2 regions of the Aeribacillus composti genome follow, and region 1 is predicted to be linked to the other one. Evidence: a T-box and tRNA genes for the amino acid it is inferred to sense, from the RefSeq annotation. Region 1 holds a T-box; the other holds one or more tRNA genes.
What was found. A T-box is a leader RNA that pairs with one kind of tRNA and senses whether it is charged. The one in region 1 lies ahead of alaS (alanine--tRNA ligase), so its partner is inferred to be a tRNA-Ala.
Positions count from the first base shown of each region.

Region 1 (11,544 bases):
ATATACACTGACAACAGTTGCAACATAGTGAATGGATTTCATGCGGCCTTCAATTTTCAAGCTGTCGATCCCCATTTCAATCATTTTCGGAATCGACTCAACCAATTTTAAGTCTTTAGCGCTCATTGCAAATGGCGAGTCTTGCTCATCAAACATAGGCACTTCTTTGCCTTTATAATATTCATATAAATCATAATCCCACCGGCAGGACTGACAGCATCCTCCTCTGTTTGAATCTCGCGCTGTCATATGATTGCTTAATGTGCAGCGGCCTGAATAGGCAATACACATCGCGCCGTGAATAAACGTTTCGATTTCAATATCTACTTTTTCTTTTATTTCTCTAATTTCTTCAGCGCTCGTTTCCCGTGCTAGAACGACCCGCTCCAAACCTTCCTCCTTCCAAAATTGGACAGCTTTCCAATTCGAAAGGGATTGCTGAGTGCTTAAGTGGACTTCCAATTTTGGAGCTACCTTTCTGCACGTTTCAATAATGAGGGGATCTGCGACAATGACCCCTGACACTCCTGCATCTTCGAGCGCTTTTAAATATTGATCGAGTCCAGGAATGTTTTCATTATGTGCATAAATGTTTGTCGTCACATATATTTTTGCCCCGTACTGATTAGCAAATTGAACTCCTTCTTTAATTTCCTCAATAGAGAAATTATCGGCATTGGAACGCAAGCCGTACTCTTGTCCGCCAATGAAGACGGCGTCAGCACCGTACATGACGGCGATTTTTAATTTCTCCAAATTTCCGGCAGGTGCAAGAAGTTCAGGTTTTTTCGTTATGACCCTTTTGCCGTTGATAATTGTTGAAATTTTATCTTTCACAACCGGCATGCGAACTCCTCCTTTAACGTTTTTTTAATAAACGGTCTCTTTAAAGAAAAATCCTGTATCCAACGGGCGGTTTGGCGGCTGTATTTCCTCAATTTCAGCGTACAGCTTGTCTTTAACATTTTCATATTGCTCTCGATCCTCAGCGCATAAATCGATCGCCTTTCGATACTTTTTCGTCACTTCTACAATATATTCCGGAGTTTTCAGCACGCCATCTATTTTAAAAGAATCAATTCCTGCATCAACCAGTTCCTCCAACTCGTCAATGATGCAAATATCATTCGGACTCATAATATGGGTTCCATTTTCATCCTCAAAAATTGGATATTTGTTATTTCTCTCTTTATCATGCAAAAACATATTTTTGCCGTATTTATAATTGTGAATTTCCATCGCTTTCCCACGATATTCAAAATAATTGCCGATAAGAGATCTTTTGGACTGAAACATGCACGTCATTCCGTGGACTTGGACTTCTATTTCCACTTCTGCATGCTCTTTCGTTTCAATGACAGCTTCCATGCTTAACTCCCGAGCTAGTACTGCACGCTTGGCGCCTTTCCTTCCCCAATAGTTGCATGCATACCAGTTGGTCGCGGTTGTTTCCGTATTCCAATGGAGCTTCATCTCCGGAGCAACTTCCCTAACAGTCATTAACACAGCTGGATCACCGAATACAATCGCATCTGCCTTCGCATTATGAACAAATTTTACATAATCTGCAAGCTCGTCTACTTTATCATTATGAAAAATTGCATTCATTGCAACGTATACTTTTTTTCCATATTGATGGGCAAGGTCAATCGCATCTAATACATCTTTTCGATGAAATTCCCCTGCAAGCCTTAAGCCATAACGCTGTTCGCCGATGATAAAAGCATCTGCGCCAGCTTTGCAAAGGCTCTCAATATTTTTGACATTTACAGGTGTGACGAGCAGTTCGGGTTTTTTCATTCCCCTTCACCCCTTTTTATACTGAAGGCTAATCCGTCGCCTATCGGAATAATAACGGTATCCCATTCGGACTGATTCATTAGCCATTCATTATATTCTTTAATTTTCTTCGCTAAAGATTTTAACCTTTTTGATTCTATCATTTCTTCAGCGACTAGTCCTTTAAAAAGAACATTATCCGAAAAAACGACCGCTCTTTTTGACAGCAAAGGTTCATATGCTTGAAAAAAACGTTTATATTGCCCTTTGCTCGCATCGATAAAGAGCGCATCAAACGGGCCGTCAAGCTTGACTTCCTGTACGATTTCTAGAGCATCACCGTGATAAATGGTAATTTGATTTTCAAGACCGCAAGCTCGAATATTTTGTTCCGCTAGTTCAAATCGATGAGGATCTATTTCAATCGTTACAATTTTTGTGTTCGGCAGCGCTTTTGCCATCCGAATCGCCGAATAGCCGATCGCCGCCCCAATTTCCAATATTTTGTTCGGCTGATGGAGCTTTAAAATATGAAGCATGACAGACAGCGCCCGCTCTTCCATAATCGGCACCTTCTGCTCTTTTGCATATGCTTCTAATTGAACTAATTTTTCATCTTTGTTAGTAGAAAAATTTGCTAAATATTCCTCGATTTTTTTGTTTGACAAAATGGACACTCCTAAAAAACTCCCTTAATCAAAGAAGAGTTCTGTTCGAACTCTTCAAGTTTGTTTTTTTAGCTCGATATATTTTAACATAAAAGAAAAAGGAATGCGAATCGCAAACCTTTAATCCTTTTCCGTAATATGCTTAGCTTTTTCTTTGTTATGCTCATCCAGCGTCTTCGTAAATATAACTTCCCCTTCTTTCGTTGCGAGAAAATAAAAATAGTTTGTATCGGCAGGATTTGCTACAGCATCTAGTGACTGCTTGCCAGCATTGGCAATCGGCCCCGGCGGAAGTCCTTTATTTTTATATGTGTTATAGGGAGAATTGACTTCTAAATCTTTATAGTATACGCGCTCCTTATGCTTTCCTAATGAATATAAAACGGTTGGATCTGTCTGGAGAGGCATGTTCTTTTCTAAACGATTGTAAAAAACGCTGGCTATTTTTTCCCTGTCGGCTTTTTCCGTCGCTTCCTCCTCCACTAAAGACGCTAATGTTAAAAATTGATGAGTGGAAAGACTCAGCTCTTTCATTTTGTTTCTATAAGGAACAAGCATTTCATCTGTCTTTTTAATCATTGTTTCAATGATTTCCGACAACGGAGGAGATTCCTCATAAAACGAATAAGTAGCCGGATACAAATATCCTTCCAATGCATATTTTATACGTCCGTTGAAAATGTCATCTGTTATTGTATTAGGATACTTTTTTTGCATTTGTTTGATAAACTGTTGGTTTGTTAATTGGTTCATAATTTCTTTTTTTGAATAGGGAGTATGTTTGGCGATGATGTCAGCAATTTCTGATAGTTGCAATCCTTCCGGGATCGTCAATTTAATAGCTGCTTCTCCCATTAATTCGCCTTTTTTTAAGCGTTCAACGATTTCTTGAATCGTCATCGATTGATTAAATTGATAATTTCCTGCTTGAAACCCTGATTCATTTTTAAATTTCACGTAATATTTAAACACGATCGCACTTTTAATGATGTCATTTTTTTCTAAAATAGAAGCAATTTGCGATACGGAAGATCCAATCGGAATTTGTACCTTTACAGGTTCCTTATTATCCGGATCAACAGGCTTTAATGCAGATCGCACATATAAATACCCGCCGCCAATCACTCCAGCAAATATAACAACAAAGGCAATCAGGACAGTTAACACAGTTTTTCGAACAATTTTCGCTATATACAGTTTTTCTTGGAGTTTCTTATCCAAAAATTCCTTATTCGAATCCGAATCCGCCATCAATTCATCCTCCTTCCGTCCCGATTATTATACTACATACACGCATTTATTCGTCAAAAATCTCCATTTTTTTATAGGAAGAAATTGTTTTTTTCATTTGGATGTAAATCACCTCAACAAAAAAAGCACCGCAAAACGGTGCTTATTCCTCTTCTAAAAATGTATTTAAAACGGCCTCGATCATTTCCCATTCTTCATCGGTTTCCACAGGCTCCAGCTTTCCGCCTTCACCGTCTTCATTGGGAATGTAGCTTGCTGCATGAATTTCTATTCCATCTTCGTCTTCCTCATCATCGATGCCGATCGGATAATAAAGAACGTAAGATTTGTCAAATTCGTCCGAATTAAACGTAAACAAAATTTCGTATAGTTGTTCATTACCGTTTTCATCAATAACGGTAATATGTTTTTCACCTTCCACTTATTTCACCTCAATTTATTGTTGACTGTCCAAATAACTTTGCAAAATAATCACCGCAGCCATTTTATCAATGACTTGCCGTCTTTTTCGCCGGCTTACATCCGCCTCAATGAGAAATCTTTCGGCTTCCATCGTCGAAAGGCGCTCATCCCATAAAATGACCGGAAGCTGAAACTGCTCCTTCAAAAGCGCGGCAAAGCGCTCGCTTGCTTCTCCCCTTGGTCCAACGGTGCCGTTCATATTTTTCGGATACCCGACTACTATTTTTTCTACCTCGTATTTCTTTATCAGTTCAGCGAGTCTTTGAATCCCGAACTCGCCTTCATCTTCATTTATGCTGATCGTTTCCACACCTTGAGCAGTCCATCCCAGCTCATCGCTTACCGCAACTCCTAATGTTTTTGAACCTAAGTCTAACCCAATGATTCGCATTTTATTCCTCACGGTTGTTTTTCAAATAAAATTTTACAAGCTCTTCAATTAATTCATCTCGTTCAATTTTTCTAATCAGATTGCGTGCGCCGTTATGTCTAGGAATGTAAGCAGGATCTCCGGACAACAAATAGCCGACGATTTGATTGATCGGATTATAACCTTTTTCTTCCAGTGCATTGTATACGGCACTTAGAACTTCCTTGACATTTGTCTCAACAGGTTCTTCTGAAAAATTAAACTTCATCGTTTTATCGAAGGAACTCAATTTTTGCACCTCTTTCCTAGACTAAAAAGCGAATCTGCTTGTCTACATCCATTTTACACTATGAATGAAATTTATGAAACGGATTTCACCCAGTCTTCGACAAAACGAAGAGCTTCAGCTAACCGTTCAGGATTTTTTCCTCCCGCTTGAGCCATGTCAGGTCTTCCGCCGCCGCCGCCTCCACAGCGGCTTGCAATTTCCTTAATTAATTTTCCAGCATGGAACCCTTTGTCAACTAAGTCTTTTGTGATGCCGGCTGCTAAATTTACTTTTCCGTCTGATACCGTTGCTAGCACAACAATAGCCGAGCCGAGCTTTTGCTTCAGTTCATCGACCATGCCGCGCAATCTGTTCATATCTTTCACTTGAACTTTTTCCGCAAGAACTGTTACACCTTTGATCGTTACCGCTTTTTCAGCGATGTTCCCCGCTTCCAGATTGCTAAGCTTCATCGTAAGAGATTCGTTTTCCCGCTGTAGTTCTTTTATTTCTTGCTGCAGACTGTCAATTCTCTCCGGCAGATTTTTTACATTCGCTTTCAGTTTTGCCCCAATTTCCTTTAACAATAAATATTGTTCATTCATAAACCGGTACGCTTCTTTTCCTGTCACCGCTTCAATTCGGCGGGTTCCTGCACCAATTCCAGTTTCGGAAACAATCTTAAACAGTCCGATTTCCGCTGTATTTGTTACATGGCATCCGCCGCAAAGCTCAAGCGAATAATCGCCTACTTGAACAACGCGAACAATTTTTCCGTATTTTTCTCCAAATAAAGCCATCGCGCCCATCGCTTTCGCTTCGTCAAGAGGCATGTGCTCGATAGAGACTGGAATGCTTTCCCAAATTTTCTCATTTACAATTCGTTCAATTTTTTCCAGCTCTTCTGTTGAAACTTGTCCAAAATGTGAAAAGTCAAAACGGAGACGGTCGGAAGCAACAAGCGATCCAGCTTGGTTGACATGTACGCCCAGCACGTCCTTCAGCGCTTGGTGCAGCAAATGTGTCGCTGTATGATTTTTCACGATGGATTTTCTAGACTCTGCACAAACGGAAGCGTAAACTGCTGCTCCTTTTGTCAAAACGCCTTTTTCGATGACAGCCCGGTGCAAGTGTTGGCCGTTCGGCGCTTTTTGCACATCTTTTACGTTTAAGACCACATCATCATTTTTGATGATTCCTTTGTCAGCAATTTGACCTCCGCTTTCAGCATAAAAAGGCGTCTCGTCCAATATAATTTGGACCTCTTCCCCGCTCTCGGCTTGATCGACTAATTCCCCATCTTTTATGATCACAAGCACCCGTGCATTTGCTTCTAGGGTATTGTAGCCGACAAATTTGCTTTCCTCTTTTAATTCCACAAGAATTCCGCTTTGCACTTGCATCGAGTCGACATCCTGTCTGGCTTTTCTTGCACGTTCTTTTTGATGCTCCATTTCTCGTTCAAAGCCTTCATAATCCAGCTCCATGCCTTCATCTTGTGCGTATTCCTCCGTCAATTCCACTGGAAAACCATATGTGTCGTAAAGCCGAAACACATCTTCGCCTGGAATTATTCGGCTACCCTGTTCTTTCTGCTTTTTGATTACATCCGCTAAAATGGCAAGCCCTTCATGGAGAGTCTCATGGAAACGCTCTTCCTCATTTTTAATTACCTTTTGAACAAAGGATGCTTTTTCTTTTACTTCCGGATAGTAATCGTTCATAATTTCCGCTACAACCGGAACTAATTCATACATAAACGGGCGGTCTATGTTGATCGTTTTTGCATACCGAACCGCTCTGCGGATAAGACGGCGAAGTACATACCCTCTGCCTTCATTAGAAGGTAGCGCACCGTCTGCAACAGCAAATGTAACCGTGCGGATATGGTCGGCAATCACTTTAAAAGCGACATCTTTCTCTTTGTCGGTTCGATAAGCTTCCCCCGAAATCTTTTCGGTAGCTTGAATGATCGGTAAAAAGAGATCTGTGTCAAAGTTGGTCGGCGCATTTTGAATGACAGAAACCATTCGCTCTAAGCCCATGCCTGTATCAATATTCTTTTTTGGAAGCGGAGTGTAAGTTCCATCAGGATTATGATTAAATTGAGAAAAAACAAGATTCCAAACTTCCAAATAGCGTTCGTTTTCCCCACCGGGATAAAGTTCCGGATCATTTGGATCGTTTCCAAATTCTTCTCCACGATCATAAAATATTTCAGTATTTGGTCCGCTTGGCCCTTCACCAATATCCCAGAAATTCCCTTCCAAACGGATAATTCGTTCTTCCGGCAACCCGATTTTATTTTTCCAAATGTCATACGCCTCTTCATCTTCCGGATGAATAGTAACTGATAATCTATTTGGGTCGAAGCCAATCCATTTTTCGCTTGTTAAAAATTCCCATGCCCATTCAATCGCCTCTTCTTTAAAATAGTCGCCGATTGAGAAATTTCCGAGCATTTCGAAAAATGTATGATGGCGCGCTGTTTTTCCGACATTTTCAATATCGTTTGTTCGGATTGATTTTTGTGCGTTAGTAATTCTCGGATTTTCAGGAACAACCCTTCCGTCAAAATATTTTTTCAATGTTGCGACACCGCTGTTGATCCACAATAGTGACGGATCATCAACCGGAATTAAAGAAGCGCTCGGTTCAACCGAATGTCCTTTTTCCTTAAAAAAATCTAAAAACATTTGACGAACTTGTGCTGAAGTGAGCTTTTTCATGGCATTCCTCCTAAAATGTCTTCATTTTTCTCGCAAAATAAAAACTCTCGCCTATGTAAATGCTCTGATTTACACAGGGACGAGAGTTACTCGCGGTACCACCCTGATTATGAGCCAATTGCTCATCACCTTCATTTGCCGTAACGTGGCATTTTCGTCAGGTTTTGCCTGCACTCAGAATTAGCGTTCTGTTGCCCTTCATCTAGAGCTTCTTTCAGCCTCGGAAGCCCCTCTCTTTTAAGATGGACTGCAACATACTCGATTCGTCATCGCTTTCATGCACTTATTCCATGTCTATCACGAATTATAGACAACGAAAAATCGCTTGTCAATGCGCTTTCCTCAGACGGATGATATGCAGCAATATCTCTTTCAGAACAGTGATAAAAGGCACAGCTAAAATTAAACCGATCACTCCGCCGATTTCTCCGCCCGCCAAGAGCGCCATAATAATCACCATCGGATGCATATGCAGGCTTTTCCCAACGATGAAAGGGCCAAGAATATTACTTTCAATAAATTGCAGCCCAAAAATGATGAAAAGCACTACAATTATTTTGTTAATGGAGAGCGTCGCAGCGACCATCAAAGCAGGAACCGCACCGATAAATGGACCGAAATAAGGAATAATATTGGTCATTCCGATAATCGTCCCTAAAATTAACGGATATTTAATTTTAAACAGCCAAAACAAAATCGAAGCCGCCAGCCCGATCAGAAAACAAACAAATAGTTGCCCCCGCAAATAACTTCCGAGCGACTCATCGACGTTTTCTAAAAAACGTCTCCCTTCACGTCTCCATTTCTTCGGGGTGAAGTACCAAATGGCCTTTTTCATTTTCTCATAATCTTTCAACATATAAAAAACGAGAAAGGGAATGACACCAATAATAACAGCATAATCAATAATTGACTTCATGCTTGAAAGCATCCGTTCAAGAAAGGCAGCGACGGATGTTTCCATTCCAGCAATAAAAGATTCAATTCGATGATGAATTTCTCCAGGTAAATTGGTTGTTCCGTCATGAATTTTATCCGTCCAGCTTTGGTAATATTTTGTAAACATAGGGATATTTTCGGAAAGGTCTTTCATTTGTTCAACAAAAATTGGGACACCTTTATAAAAGCTAAAACCGACTCCTCCGAAAAAAATAAAATAGATGATGAGAATCGAACATGTTCTTGGAACACCTGAACGGTAAAGTTTTTCCACTACGGGATGAAGCAAGTAGGTAATGAAGCCGGAAAGCATAAAAGGAATTAAAACAGCTTTTAACATTTTGAAAATAGGAAACCAAATGACTTTTAGCTGAAGAACCATATATACAAACAATGATAAAATGAGAAAAAAAATGATTCGGAAAAGCCATTTCCGCTCTCGCTCATTCATCCCGCATCCCTCCTCTTATTATTTTGAGGAATGCTCACGAAAATATGCATGAAGGCGCCCATTTTAGGCGCCTCAAATCGCACGATCTTCTTCAGGAAACAAGTCATCTAAAGAACTTAGTGTTCCGTCTTCTTCTACTTGATGTGTGTGAATAATGCCTTTTGTAACGGTAAGCTCAATAAAACAATGCCAACAATAATACTGATTGACTCCGATTTTTCCAATATCTTTGCTTTTACAATTCGGACATGTAAACAAACAGGGACACCTTCTTTATTCATTTATTTAATTATTTATTAATCCGGTATGTTCTCGCTATGCACACTACTATTTGTTACCATTTTCAAAAAAATTATACGTCTCTATAAAGCATGCTTTTTATGCTTAAACAATTTGTCCCCTGTTTGTAGCATCATCTGTCAATCGTTATCGATCTTATGGAAAGGAACAAATTTATTATCCTTCGCCCTCTTCCATAAAATCATATGGAGTGATGTTCTCCATCCCAATGTTGGCATCTTCTAGTGGAAAAGGAAGCTCCTCTTTCAGCTCGACAAGTTCAGACGTTTTCAGCCTCTCTTTTAAGGTTGTCTGCCTCATCGACTCCTGATTGTTGTATACTCCCATTTTTAACGCTTCCCATTCTCCGCACATAATTAAAAATTGCTTGCTCCTTGTAACAGCTGTATAAATCAAATTTCTTCTCAACATCCGAAAGTAGCCTTTTACTACCGGCAAAATGACAATCGGAAATTCGCTTCCCTGCGCTTTATGGATGGAGCAGCAGTAAGCATGAGTAAACTGATTAAAATCTTGCTTCGTATAGGTTACTTCGATACCGTCGTAAGAAATGACCACCATATCTTCTTTTTCGACATTTTCTTTTGCGTAAAAAATAGAAACAATCTCCCCAATATCGCCATTAAACACGTTTTGATCAGGCTGATTGACGAGCTGCAGCACTTTGTCCCCGATTCGGTAAATAACGTTGCCATGCTTGATCTCTCTTTTTTCTTTTGAAGGGGGGTTTAACATTTCCTGAAGCATTTCATTCAACTGATCAATGCCGGCAATCCCTCTGTACATCGGTGCCAACACCTGTATATCCTTCGCAGAATATCCTTTTTTCAAAGCGTTCTCAATTACTCTCGTTATAACTTCTTTTATTTGTGATGTTGTACAAGGAATAAACGATCTGTCTTGTGTCGTTTGCAAAAGGTTCGCTGGAAGAGTTCCTTGGCGGATTGAATGGGCCAAATCAATAATTGTAGATCCTTCTGCTTGTCTATAAATATCTGTCAGTGTAACAACTGGGATTCGTCCGGATTGAATCAAATCGCGAAGCACTTGGCCGGGTCCAACGGACGGAAGCTGGTGTTCGTCTCCGACAAGAACAATTTGTATGTCCGAAGGAAGCGATTTAAACAATTGATGCATGAGCCAAATATCAACCATTGATACTTCATCAACAATCAGAAGCTTTCCAGAAATCGGATGATCCTCATTGTGTTCAAATCCTTCTGAACCATTCCATCCTAAAAGGCGGTGGATTGTGACGGCAGGAAGACCGGTTGCTTCTGCCATTCTTTTTGCAGCTCGTCCGGTAGGTGCCACCAGTACAATGGGAAACGGCTCTTCCTTCTTTTGATATTCTTTTGGGTTCAATGAAAGGCCATGGAGGTTCGCATAAATTTCAACGATGCCTTTGATAACGGTTGTTTTTCCCGTTCCAGGCCCGCCGGTCAGCAAAAGAATCGGCGAATGAATAGCCCGCTGAATGGCTTCTTTTTGAGAGGGGGCATACTGAACATTCATTTTTTCTTCCAGTTTTCCTAACTCCAGCAAAAATTCTGATTCAGGAAACATATCTTGAAATTGGTTTTGGGTTAAAATTTCTTCAATGTTATTGGCAAGTCCCACTTCAGCATAGTAAAGAGAGGGTAAATAAATTCGATCTTCCTCGACGATAATTTTTCGATCTTCTTCCAATTCAAGAATGATTCTTTCAATATCCTGATCAGATATGTCTTCTCCATTTTGGGTGAGCAATTTTTTCGCTTTTTCCATCAGCTGAACTTTTGTAACATATACATGTCCTTCTTTTACAGCATCTTGTTCAATAGTGAACAAACAAGCCGCCTTCAGCCGGTCGGGATGATTGCCGGAGATCCCAAGCTCTCTCCCAATTTCATCCGCTCGAATAAAGCCGATCCCTTCAATATCTTCCACCAATTGATATGGGTTTTTTTGAATGATTTTAAGCGTATCCTCCCGATATAGCTGATAAATTTTCATCCCAAGTGCAGGCCCAATGCCAAGCTGATTTAATCCGATTAAAACCCCTTCTAAACCTTGATGTTCCTTCAGTGTTTCAGCCAGTATTTTGGCTTTTTCCTTTGAAAGCTTCTTCACTCTTTTTAATGAATCGGGATCCTCCAAAATAATCGAAATCGCATGTTCCCCCAGTTCATTCACGATCGCTTCCGCTGTTTTTTTGCCGATTCCTTTAAAAAGCCCGCTTGATAAATATTGAATAACTCCTTCTTTCGTAGTTGGAAGCTCCTTTTGAAAACGCTCAGCTTGAAATTGTACGCCGAATTTTGGATGGTATTTTTTTGCGCCAAAAA
Region 1 covers NZ_CP134501.1:2,689,245-2,700,788, forward strand. The annotation lists gene RI196_RS13120 (peptidase U32 family protein) at 1-846, opposite strand, end outside; gene RI196_RS13125 (peptidase U32 family protein) at 871-1,800, opposite strand; gene RI196_RS13130 (O-methyltransferase) at 1,797-2,447, opposite strand; gene mltG (endolytic transglycosylase MltG) at 2,568-3,698, opposite strand; gene RI196_RS13140 (DUF1292 domain-containing protein) at 3,841-4,119, opposite strand; gene ruvX (Holliday junction resolvase RuvX) at 4,135-4,551, opposite strand; gene RI196_RS13150 (IreB family regulatory phosphoprotein) at 4,553-4,819, opposite strand; gene alaS (alanine--tRNA ligase) at 4,891-7,527, opposite strand; T-box leader at 7,600-7,806, opposite strand; gene RI196_RS13160 (AI-2E family transporter) at 7,856-8,917, opposite strand; gene RI196_RS13165 (YrzR-like zinc ribbon domain) at 8,990-9,175, opposite strand; gene recD2 (SF1B family DNA helicase RecD2) at 9,374-11,544, opposite strand, start outside.

Region 2 (11,544 bases), 1.3 Mb from region 1:
GAATGGGCTTCTTGAGATTTTTTCCATCTTTCTACTTGTCCAATAAGCGTTTTGATGACTAACTTTTTCTAATGCTGCCACCAAGGCCGTCATCATCGCACCGGTACCTTGATCCACCCAGTTCCGCCCATTTTCAAATGTTTCGCAAACACACTCATCGTTCTTTCTGTACTCCCCATTGGACGCATTCCGGTCATGTCTATTCCTTTTTCTCTCAGCTATTTCTGGATTTGCTATAAAAAACCTCCTTATATCTATTCTTGAGGAGATTATCTCATAATCTTACAGAGTCTAGAAGATTGGCTAAATTTGACGCTTACTTTTAAGGGAAAACATTCCAAAAAAGGTTAAAATTATAAAAATCAGAAACAATTCTGAGAGATCTGACGTTTTAATAAGTAGAAAGTCCTTCACAAGAAGTTATAACTGATATTTCGAATTATCCAATGTTTTTCTTAAGGCAACGGGCGTGAAGAGAGGTGTAAAAAGGTGCGTTATGAAAAAATACGTGTACTATTGATTGAGAAAGACAAAGATGAGTTGTTAAAAATTTGCTCTAGCGTTAAAAATGAGACCGACATAGAAATAGTAGGAGTCACGTGCGAGCTGAAATGTTTAAGTGATTTTATTAACCGTTTACATGTGAACATTGTACTAATGAATATCAGATTAGTAAAAGATACAGAAAAAGTCAAAGTAATAAAATCTGTTACTGAAAAAACAAAAGCACAGCTGATTATTTTAAATGATCAGATTGACAATCGATTGATTTTTGAAGCTTTTATTGCCGGGGCAATCTGTTACATAGACAAATCCTATAATCATATTCCAAATGTAATACGCTTAGCGTATCAAAAATGGTCACTTAAAAGTGCTTATGTTGAATCTGTTATCCGTAAGGAGTTTTGTCGCTTAAGACAACTAGAGATCCACTATATGAAGGAGAGATTAACACAAACAGAACAAAAAATATTAAAGCTGATCGCTGAAGGCTATAAGCAAAAACAAATAGCAGAAATATTAATGGTAGAAATTAATACAATAAAAAAGCACATTACTAATATTTTGAAAAAGACAGGGGAAAAAAGAAGCAAAGAAGCAGCCCGAAAGGCCCGGGAATGGGGGTTAATTTAAAAGGTGGCAAGAAAATTTGGGACTTTTTTCAAATGTGGATTCTACTCTATCATAAGTTTAGGTGATCACCGTTCTGTATTTTTAGAGAATGTGAACTGTAAAAACAGGTAGCTAGCACCTTACTCGAAGGATTCTCGCAGGAATTCAGGAATTTTAATGCGGAAAAACGAGGAGGGTTTTATGTGAAAAAAAAATGGTTAAAAATTGCTTTAACTTCTATTCTAGCTGTAGGAGCATTAGTGCCTGTTGCATCAGCTGCTAACTACAAATTTCATTTTGATGTGACAACAAACTTTTTAACTGGACGTGCTTATACTAACTATGCATGGAAATTTACAGATAAAGAGAATCCAGTTGTTAAGATTACTAGTATAGATTCGAATTGGACAGCAGGAGTAAGAATGGAAAATTCGGAAGGTGCGAAAAGAAGTAGTAATCTTTATACTAAAAAGGCTGGTAATTACACATTAACAAATAATGGAGCTAAGGCCAGTTATAAGTACCGTTTGAAAATCTGGAAAGAAAAAGGAGGTAAATTTGACCGCTTTACGATGAAAGGGAAATGGAATCCAGATACGTATTAACTTAACTCTTTCAATTTCGATTCCGTAGCATATCGCATTTCTGCAATATAGAAATGCGATATGCTTTTAAAGTAGTTTTGATAGTTATCAATCAGAAAGCGAGTGAAAGATGATGCTCTTACTGGAATTAAAAAGGGGTTTATTGAATAAGCGCATGTTAGTTTCCTGTATGTTTGCTCTTGTATTAATATTTTTGACAGCTTATGACAGGTATTTGTATGATGTTTTATTTTTTGACCCCGAAGCTCCTGATATACGAGGTAATCATCAAGCGATTCAAGATATTTTAGGTGAAATACACAACAAATATAATATTTGGGAGAGCAGTTTTTCATACATAGGTATATTTTTTCCTTTAATTGTTGTGTTTCCATATGCCGCTTCCTATTTAGAAGAAAAGAATCAGAAGTTTCATTACTTTATACAAACAAGGAAATCTTTTGACCATTATGTTAGGAACAAATTCTTGGCCGCCACTTTAACTGGGGGGCTTGCTATCTTCATCCCAGAGTTTATCTTTTACGCTATAATTTCTATTTTTTTTAATAATGATGCCGATTCCCCCTATCGACAACTGCAGGAAGAAGGCATATTCTACACATTGTTCAACACACAGCCTGAATTGTATATTTGGATCAAATTTTTAACGCATTTTTTGCTTGGGGCGTGTTTCGCCTGTATCGCTTTATGCCTTTCCACCTTCGTCAAGAAGAAAGCAATTGTATACGTTGGGCCATTTCTGATTTTCGGTATTTGGGAGATCACCGCAGGAGCCATTCTGGATCAATATCAGTTTTCTCCATCCACCTGGTATGATTTATGGCCTGAAGTTTCGCCATTCTATGTATACGGGTCAATGATCACGATTTTGATTACAGGTTATGTAATTTTTATTTGGAGAACGAGACGGGTGAGAATTGATGACTAATGCCAATCCCCTGAGCACTAAGACCATTCTTTTAAACTGTATGAAACACAAAGTGAAGCACGTAGTTCTGACTCGAAAAGCTGTTTTGTTTGTATTGCTCGTATGTTTAGCAACTTTTCTGGCCAATAGCAAATTAGAGCATATTGACAACCGTTTCCTCAATATGTGGGATTTAATCTTCGATATGCTGTATCATCCTTACTACCAATTGTTCTTGTTTTTGCTGTTCTTCCTGTTTGTGTTAAGTGATATTTGCGATGATCGGCCGATAACTCTCTATGTTCTGCTGCGTTTAAATAAAAAATCGACTTGGTTACTTTCCAAAATATTCCTAATACTTTTAATAAGTACACTGTACACGCTCGTATATCTTTGTATTATTACTCTAATTTCTCTTTTATTATACGGTTATAGCATCCATTGGAGTCCAGGATCCTCCAATCTTTACCACGGGGAGCTTATTGGGCATATACAACCAGTTACTGGTTTTATTCTGTTAGCTATACGATATGTCTTAAGTATTTGGTTTCTCAGCATCCTATATTTGTTTGTTTATGCGTCAGCAGATGGTTATCGCATCGTCAAAGCAGTATCGGTGACGGTGATGCTCCTTGTTATTAACCATTTATTTGCTTATAGGTTTTTTGTATCGTATGCTCCGTTTTTGTATATCCATAACGGTTATCTCGTGACGCTTAGGCTGAATGAAAACGGATTCCAATCGGCAATGGTGTTGAATGCAGCAGCCGTTTCTCCTATAGTTTTAATGCTTCTCGTCTTGTGGATGAGAAAATCAAAGCTGGAATTTGGGGGATCTTGAATATGATCAGAGAATGGAAAGCCCTTGTTCAGTTTAATATGCGCTACTTTACTTATCATCAGTGGCTTCTGGCGATCGCAGTGTTCGTCATCTCTAATTTGGTCACACTTCTATATTATGGAGATCTTGTCTCATCCACTATAGATGCATTCATCTTCCACTTTGCCGTGTTCGAGGGGGCGGATATTTTAACGATCATTCATACATTGCTCCCTTTTTTCGTATTAGCGTATATTGTTGACTTATACATGGAAAACAATTTTCATGAGAATTTACTGTATACTTTGCTGCGGATATCTAACAGGAACGCGTGGGCATTGGCCCATTTGACCGTCTTATTTGCCATTCATGTTGTGTACCTATTTTTTTATTACAGTCTGTCCTGGTTCATTTTGCATTCTATTTATAAGTCAGGTGATATTACAGTCCAGTATTGGGCAGGTAAATTGTCGTCAAAAGATGTATATTCACAATGGTTATTTCTATTCCTTTCATGGATTATCCAGCTAATCGGCTCTTTTAGTATTAGTTTGTGGCAAGTATATATCAACCTCCTTACCCAAAAAAGCGGTTACGGGTACTTCTCTGCTGCTTTAATGTACATCATTCCTTTCATTTTTGGGAATGTGAATCTATGGCTTGGAAGCCATGGCAGACTTGTAAACTATGACGTGTTGGCTCCAGGTAGCGGGAGTCATTCAATCGCTGGTTTTGTCTTTTTTCATGTTTTATGGATTCTTCTGTTCATTTATTTGTCGTATCGCGTTATGACGCGACGTTAGATTGCTGAATTTTCAAGGAAAGGTGATAAACTATGGCAGTTGTATTGCAGGTAAGGAACTTGAGCAAAACATTTAAAAAGGAGAAAGTATTTAATAATATAAATCTTGATATTGAAGAAGCAAAGATTTACGGGTTTGTCGGGCATAATGGGAGTGGTAAATCAGTTTTCTTTAAGATACTTTGCGGCATTTTACTCCCAGACCAAGGAGAAATTAAAATTTTTGGAAATATTTTAGGGAAGGATATTGACTTTCCCACTGAAGTTGGTGCTGTTATCGAGACACCAGGATTCTTGTCCGATTACTCCGGATTTAAAAATTTAAAATACTTAGCTTCTATACGCAATAAGATTAGTGATAAGGAGATTATAGAAGCAATCCAAAGTGTCGGTCTAGATCCGAACAGCAAGAAAAGTGTGAAAAAATATTCTTTAGGTATGAAACAAAGATTGGGTATCGCACAAGCAATTATGGAGAAGCCGAAAATACTCATACTAGATGAACCAATGAACGGTCTGGATAAAACAGGAGTCAAACAGATAAGAGAATTGCTGTTGTCATTGAAAAAACAGGGGACAACCATCTTATTGGCGAGTCATATCAGTGAGGATATTCACATACTATGTGATAAAGTGTACGAATTTGATAATAAAACACTTGTGGAAGTAAATAAACTCTAGATTTCACTTAATCAGTCATTCCGAAAAAGGGTTGAATTCATACGTGCTACTTGAAGCACTTGAAAAGACAGTTCAATGGCTAAACGGCAGATGTCACCGAATTCTTTGGAACTCAAGTCAAAACGATTGGCATTTCCTAAAATTCGTTCGATAAACTTGCCAATTTCACGTGTACTCATGTCATTTTGATACATCTTGATGATCGCTTCCTCGAGCCAGCCGGTATGGCGTTGGTAAGGGGGAACAAATGCGTTTGAAATTCTCCGTTCCGGTGATCCGACCTTATTGTGTATCTGGATTTCGTTAATAGTAGCCGTTTCTCATATTCGATGTTCCAGCTTGTTCAATCTCGAGGAAATGTTTCATTTCTTCCCACATTAATCAGCTCTAATTTTTCATTCACAAACTGACGAATGGCACTTTCCTGTTGATTAGCCCAGTCACCATTCGGTATTCTTTTAGACATAGGTAGGGTTCTCTGGAATATTTGGCCAAATCAGAAAATACCCTACCTTATGCTTTACACAAAATTTTATACATCATCCTTTTGGCCGACATAAATTTTATCGAGGTCTTTTATATTTTTTTAAAAATAATATAAAAGATCTTATTGCCGTCAAAATGTTGTTGAAGAATGATATAAAAACAAAAAAAGGCTCCCTCGCACATCGAGAAAACCTTGTTATTTCAACGTTTTTCATCAAAGCTTCCAACCGGGCTCGAACCGGTGACCTCTTCCTTACCATGGAAGTGCTCTACCAACTGAGCTATGGAAGCATGGCTCCGCAGGCAGGATTCGAACCTGCGACCGTTCGGTTAACAGCCGAATGCTCTACCACTGAGCTACTGCGGAATATTTTAATAAACCATATTTTGGTTCACATACAGCTCAATCAGTATATCAAAATGACTTCAAAAGAATGTACTCTTGTATGGTTCTCTACAATAAGCCCAGCTTTCAAAAAGAATTTAAAGGCAGCCTGGCAGCGTCCTACTCTCACAAGGGACAAACCCTCACTACCATCGGCGCTGAAGAGCTTAACTTCCGTGTTCGGGATGGGAACGGGTGTGACCTCTTCGCCATTGCCACCAAGCAGCCTTTTCTGTTTTCCTTCCTGTTGTCAAATGACATCGGAATGTCATTCTTTCAAAACTAGATAACGTTTCTTTCACGAATAGATGCTCCTACTTGGTTAAGTCCTCGATCGATTAGTATCCGTCAGCTCCACGTGTCACCACGCTTCCACCTCGGACCTATCTACCTCGTCATCTTCAAGGGATCTTACTCGCGTTTAGCGATGGGAAATCTCATCTTGAGGGGGGCTTCACGCTTAGATGCTTTCAGCGCTTATCCCTTCCGCACATAGCTACCCAGCGGTGCCCCTGGCGGGACAACTGGTACACCAGCGGTGCGTCCATCCCGGTCCTCTCGTACTAAGGACAGCTCCTCTCAAATTTCCTGCGCCCGCGACGGATAGGGACCGAACTGTCTCACGACGTTCTGAACCCAGCTCGCGTACCGCTTTAATGGGCGAACAGCCCAACCCTTGGGACCGACTACAGCCCCAGGATGCGATGAGCCGACATCGAGGTGCCAAACCTCCCCGTCGATGTGGACTCTTGGGGGAGATCAGCCTGTTATCCCCGGGGTAGCTTTTATCCGTTGAGCGATGGCCCTTCCATGCGGAACCACCGGATCACTAAGCCCGACTTTCGTCCCTGCTCGACTTGTAGGTCTCGCAGTCAAGCTCCCTTCTGCCTTTGCACTCTCCGAATGATTTCCAACCATTCTGAGGGAACCTTTGGGCGCCTCCGTTACCTTTTAGGAGGCGACCGCCCCAGTCAAACTGCCCACCTGACACTGTCTCCCGCCCCGATCAGGGGCGCGGGTTAGAATGTCAGTACAGCCAGGGTAGTATCCCACCGTCGCCTCAGCGCAAGCTGGCGCTCACGCGTCTCTGGCTCCTACCTATCCTGTACAAGCTGTACCCACATTCAATATCAGGCTGCAGTAAAGCTCCACGGGGTCTTTCCGTCCTGTCGCGGGTAACCTGCATCTTCACAGGTACTATAATTTCACCGAGTCTCTCGTTGAGACAGTGCCCAGATCGTTACGCCTTTCGTGCGGGTCGGAACTTACCCGACAAGGAATTTCGCTACCTTAGGACCGTTATAGTTACGGCCGCCGTTTACTGGGGCTTCGGTTCGCACCTTCGCTTTTCGCTAAGCGCTCCCCTTAACCTTCCAGCACCGGGCAGGCGTCAGCCCCTATACTTCACCTTACGGTTTCGCAGAGACCTGTGTTTTTGCTAAACAGTCGCCTGGGCCTTTTCACTGCGGCTCATCATGGCTTATCACCTTGATGAGCACCCCTTCTCCCGAAGTTACGGGGTCATTTTGCCGAGTTCCTTAACGAGAGTTCTCTCGCTCACCTTAGGATTCTCTCCTCGCCTACCTGTGTCGGTTTGCGGTACGGGCACCTCTCACCTCGCTAGAGGCTTTTCTTGGCAGTGTGGAATCGGGAACTTCGGTACTTCCTTTCCCTCGCCATCACAGCTCAGCCTTCCGGCAAGCGGATTTGCCTGCTTGCCAGCCTAACTGCTTGGACGCGCACATCCAGCCGCGCGCTTGCCCTATCCTCCTGCGTCCCCCCATTGCTCAAACGGTGAGGAGGTGGTACAGGAATATCAACCTGTTGTCCATCACCTACGCCTTTCGGCCTCGGCTTAGGTCCCGACTAACCCTGAGCGGACGAGCCTTCCTCAGGAAACCTTAGGCTTTCGGCGGAGGGGATTCTCACCCCTCTTTCGCTACTCATACCGGCATTCTCACTTCTAAGCGCTCCACCGGTCCTTCCGGTCCGGCTTCGATGCCCTTAGAACGCTCTCCTACCGCTGACACCAACGGTGTCAACCCGCAGCTTCGGTGATACGTTTAGCCCCGGTACATTTTCGGCGCAGAGCCACTCGACCAGTGAGCTATTACGCACTCTTTAAATGGTGGCTGCTTCTAAGCCAACATCCTGGTTGTCTAAGCAGCTCCACATCCTTTTCCACTTAACGTATACTTTGGGACCTTAGCTGGCGGTCTGGGCTGTTTCCCTTTTGACCACGGATCTTATCACTCGCAGTCTGACTCCCAAGGATAAGTCATTGGCATTCGGAGTTTGACTGAATTCGGTAACCCGATGGGGGCCCCTCGTCCAATCAGTGCTCTACCTCCAAGACTCTTCCCTTGAGGCTAGCCCTAAAGCTATTTCGGAGAGAACCAGCTATCTCCAAGTTCGATTGGCATTTCACCCCTACCCACACCTCATCCCCGCACTTTTCAACGTGCGTGGGTTCGGGCCTCCAGCAAGTGTTACCTTGCCTTCACCCTGGACATGGGTAGATCACCTGGTTTCGGGTCTGCGACCTCGTACTATTTCGCCCTCTTCAGACTCGCTTTCGCTGCGGCTCCGCCTTTCGGCTTAACCTTGCACGAAATCGCAACTCGCCGGTTCATTCTACAAAAGGCACGCCATCACCCGTTAACGGGCTCTGACTACTTGTAGGCACACGGTTTCAGGTTCTCTTTCACTCCCCTCCCGGGGTGCTTTTCACCTTTCCCTCACGGTACTGGTTCACTATCGGTCACTAGGGAGTATTTAGCCTTGGGAGATGGTCCTCCCTGCTTCCGACGGGATTTCACGTGTCCCGCCGTACTCAGGATCCACTCGGGAGGGAACGGAGTTTCGACTACAGGGTTGTTACCTTCTCTGACGGGCCTTTCCAGACCTCTTCGTCTACCCCGTTCCTTTGTCACTCCTTAATCGAGTGTCCTACAACCCCAAGAGGCACGCCTCTTGGTTTGGGCTGTTCCCGTTTCGCTCGCCGCTACTCAGGGAATCGCTGTTGCTTTCTCTTCCTCCGGGTACTTAGATGTTTCAGTTCCCCGGGTTGCCCTCCATACCCTATGGATTCAGGTATGGATACTGCCCCATTACGGGCAGTGGGTTCCCCCATTCGGACATCTCCGGATCGACGCTTACTTACAGCTCCCCGAAGCATTTCGGTGTTTGTCCCGTCCTTCATCGGCTCCTAGTGCCAAGGCATCCACCGTGCGCCCTTTCTAACTTAACCGTTTCTTCCTAACATGAGCGATCTATTCGTGAATGTCTTTCCGTTATCCAGTTTTCAAAGAACAATGCTTTTTCTTTCAATGAGCTCCCTTGCTGCTTGAGTTGCTTCGAGCCGAACATCCGATCCTTCGAATGGGCTCTCGCATAGGAGCAATGCTTCCAATATTCATCAAACTTATGGTGGAGCCTAGCGGGATCGAACCGCTGACCTCCTGCGTGCAAAGCAGGCGCTCTCCCAGCTGAGCTAAGGCCCCAGGATGGTCTTATTTATGGTGGGCCTGAGTGGACTTGAACCACCGACCTCACGCTTATCAGGCGTGCGCTCTAACCGGCTGAGCTACAGGCCCATCCTGTATTTTTTTATTCAGCTTCTATTCGCTGGGAAATCGACTTTGCGAATTCACCAGCAAACGGGGAAGGATGTGATCCTTCAAAACTAAACAAAACGGAAAAGCGTACCCTATTTCAATGTATATATCCTTAGAAAGGAGGTGATCCAGCCGCACCTTCCGATACGGCTACCTTGTTACGACTTCACCCCAATCATTTGTCCCACCTTCGGCGGCTGGCTCCCGTAAGGGTTACCCCACCGACTTCGGGTGTTACAAACTCTCGTGGTGTGACGGGCGGTGTGTACAAGACCCGGGAACGTATTCACCGCGGCATGCTGATCCGCGATTACTAGCGATTCCGGCTTCATGCAGGCGAGTTGCAGCCTGCAATCCGAACTGAGAGTGGTTTTTTGGGATTCGCTCCACCTCGCGGTTTCGCTGCCCTTTGTACCACCCATTGTAGCACGTGTGTAGCCCAGGTCATAAGGGGCATGATGATTTGACGTCATCCCCACCTTCCTCCGACTTTTAGCCGGCAGTCACCTTAGAGTGCCCAACTGAATGCTGGCAACTAAGGTCAAGGGTTGCGCTCGTTGCGGGACTTAACCCAACATCTCACGACACGAGCTGACGACAACCATGCACCACCTGTCACCCTGTCCCCGAAAGGGGAACGCCCTATCTCTAGGGTTGTCAGGGGATGTCAAGACCTGGTAAGGTTCTTCGCGTTGCTTCGAATTAAACCACATGCTCCACCGCTTGTGCGGGTCCCCGTCAATTCCTTTGAGTTTCAGCCTTGCGGCCGTACTCCCCAGGCGGAGTGCTTAATGCGTTTGCTGCAGCACTAAAGGGTGGATACCCTCTAACACTTAGCACTCATCGTTTACGGCGTGGACTACCAGGGTATCTAATCCTGTTCGCTCCCCACGCTTTCGCGCCTCAGCGTCAGTTACAGGCCAGAGAGCCGCCTTCGCCACTGGTGTTCCTCCACATCTCTACGCATTTCACCGCTACACGTGGAATTCCGCTCCCCTCTCCTGCACTCAAGTTCCCCAGTTTCCAATGGCCGCTCGCGGTTGAGCCGCGAGATTTCACATCAGACTTAAGGAACCGCCTGCGCGCGCTTTACGCCCAATAATTCCGGACAACGCTTGCCACCTACGTATTACCGCGGCTGCTGGCACGTAGTTAGCCGTGGCTTCCTCGTCAGGTACCGTCAAGGTACCGCCCTGTTCGAACGGTACTTGTTCTTCCCTGACAACAGAGCTTTACGATCCGAAGACCTTCTTCGCTCACGCGGCGTTGCTCCGTCAGACTTTCGTCCATTGCGGAAGATTCCCTACTGCTGCCTCCCGTAGGAGTCTGGGCCGTGTCTCAGTCCCAGTGTGGCCGGTCACCCTCTCAGGTCGGCTACGCATCGTCGCCTTGGTGAGCCGTTACCTCACCAACTAGCTAATGCGCCGCGGGCCCATCCTGCAGTGACAGCTAAAAGCCGCCTTTCAACCGAAAACCATGCGGTTTTCGGTGTTATCCGGTATTAGCTCCGGTTTCCCGAAGTTATCCCAGTCTGCAGGGCAGGTTGCCCACGTGTTACTCACCCGTCCGCCGCTAACCTAAAGGAGCAAGCTCCCTTCGGTCCGCTCGACTTGCATGTATTAGGCACGCCGCCAGCGTTCGTCCTGAGCCAGGATCAAACTCTCCAAAAAAAGTTTGTCACCAAATGCTCTTTTAGAATCAACAGGCACGCTTTTCGTTTTGTTCAGTTTTCAAGGATCATATAACTACTTCGACGAAATAACATTATAACAAAACAATTGTGTCCAGTCAATGTTTTTTATTTTTCCACAATGACTTTCATAATATATCATGGCGTCAAAACGTTTGTCAATACATTTTTTAAAACACTTAACAAACAGCGACGATTAATAATATATCAACTTTAAACTATTTCGTCAACACCTTTTTAAAATTATTTTTAATTCTCCATCCTTATTCATAATTAAAAGTTCAATTCATACAATTTTACAAGATAAGGACAAGGAGGAGCATCAATGAACCGTTTTTACATCATCCATATTAAAAAAATCAAACAATTACTTTTTTTAATCATAATCGCTTTTTTTACTGCTGTCTTTATGTACTTTCAAACAATACCAAATATCCC
Region 2 covers NZ_CP134501.1:174,593-186,136, reverse strand. The annotation lists gene RI196_RS01050 (hypothetical protein) at 1-117, opposite strand, end outside; gene RI196_RS18470 (hypothetical protein) at 93-179, opposite strand; gene RI196_RS01040 (response regulator transcription factor) at 490-1,134, shown strand; gene RI196_RS01035 (hypothetical protein) at 1,317-1,718, shown strand; gene RI196_RS01030 (ABC transporter permease) at 1,861-2,646, shown strand; gene RI196_RS01025 (hypothetical protein) at 2,699-3,466, shown strand; gene RI196_RS01020 (hypothetical protein) at 3,469-4,248, shown strand; gene RI196_RS01015 (ATP-binding cassette domain-containing protein) at 4,281-4,928, shown strand; partial or broken gene RI196_RS01010 (transposase) at 5,057-5,394, opposite strand; tRNA gene RI196_RS01005 (tRNA-Thr) at 5,633-5,705, opposite strand; tRNA gene RI196_RS01000 (tRNA-Asn) at 5,707-5,781, opposite strand; rRNA gene rrf (5S ribosomal RNA) at 5,907-6,022, opposite strand; rRNA gene RI196_RS00990 (23S ribosomal RNA) at 6,118-9,049, opposite strand; tRNA gene RI196_RS00985 (tRNA-Ala) at 9,227-9,302, opposite strand; tRNA gene RI196_RS00980 (tRNA-Ile) at 9,319-9,395, opposite strand; rRNA gene RI196_RS00975 (16S ribosomal RNA) at 9,533-11,086, opposite strand; gene pdaB (polysaccharide deacetylase family sporulation protein PdaB) at 11,432-11,544, shown strand, end outside.
Region 2: it has a tRNA-Ala gene. The T-box ahead of alaS (alanine--tRNA ligase) is inferred to sense a tRNA for this amino acid. The anticodon was not compared.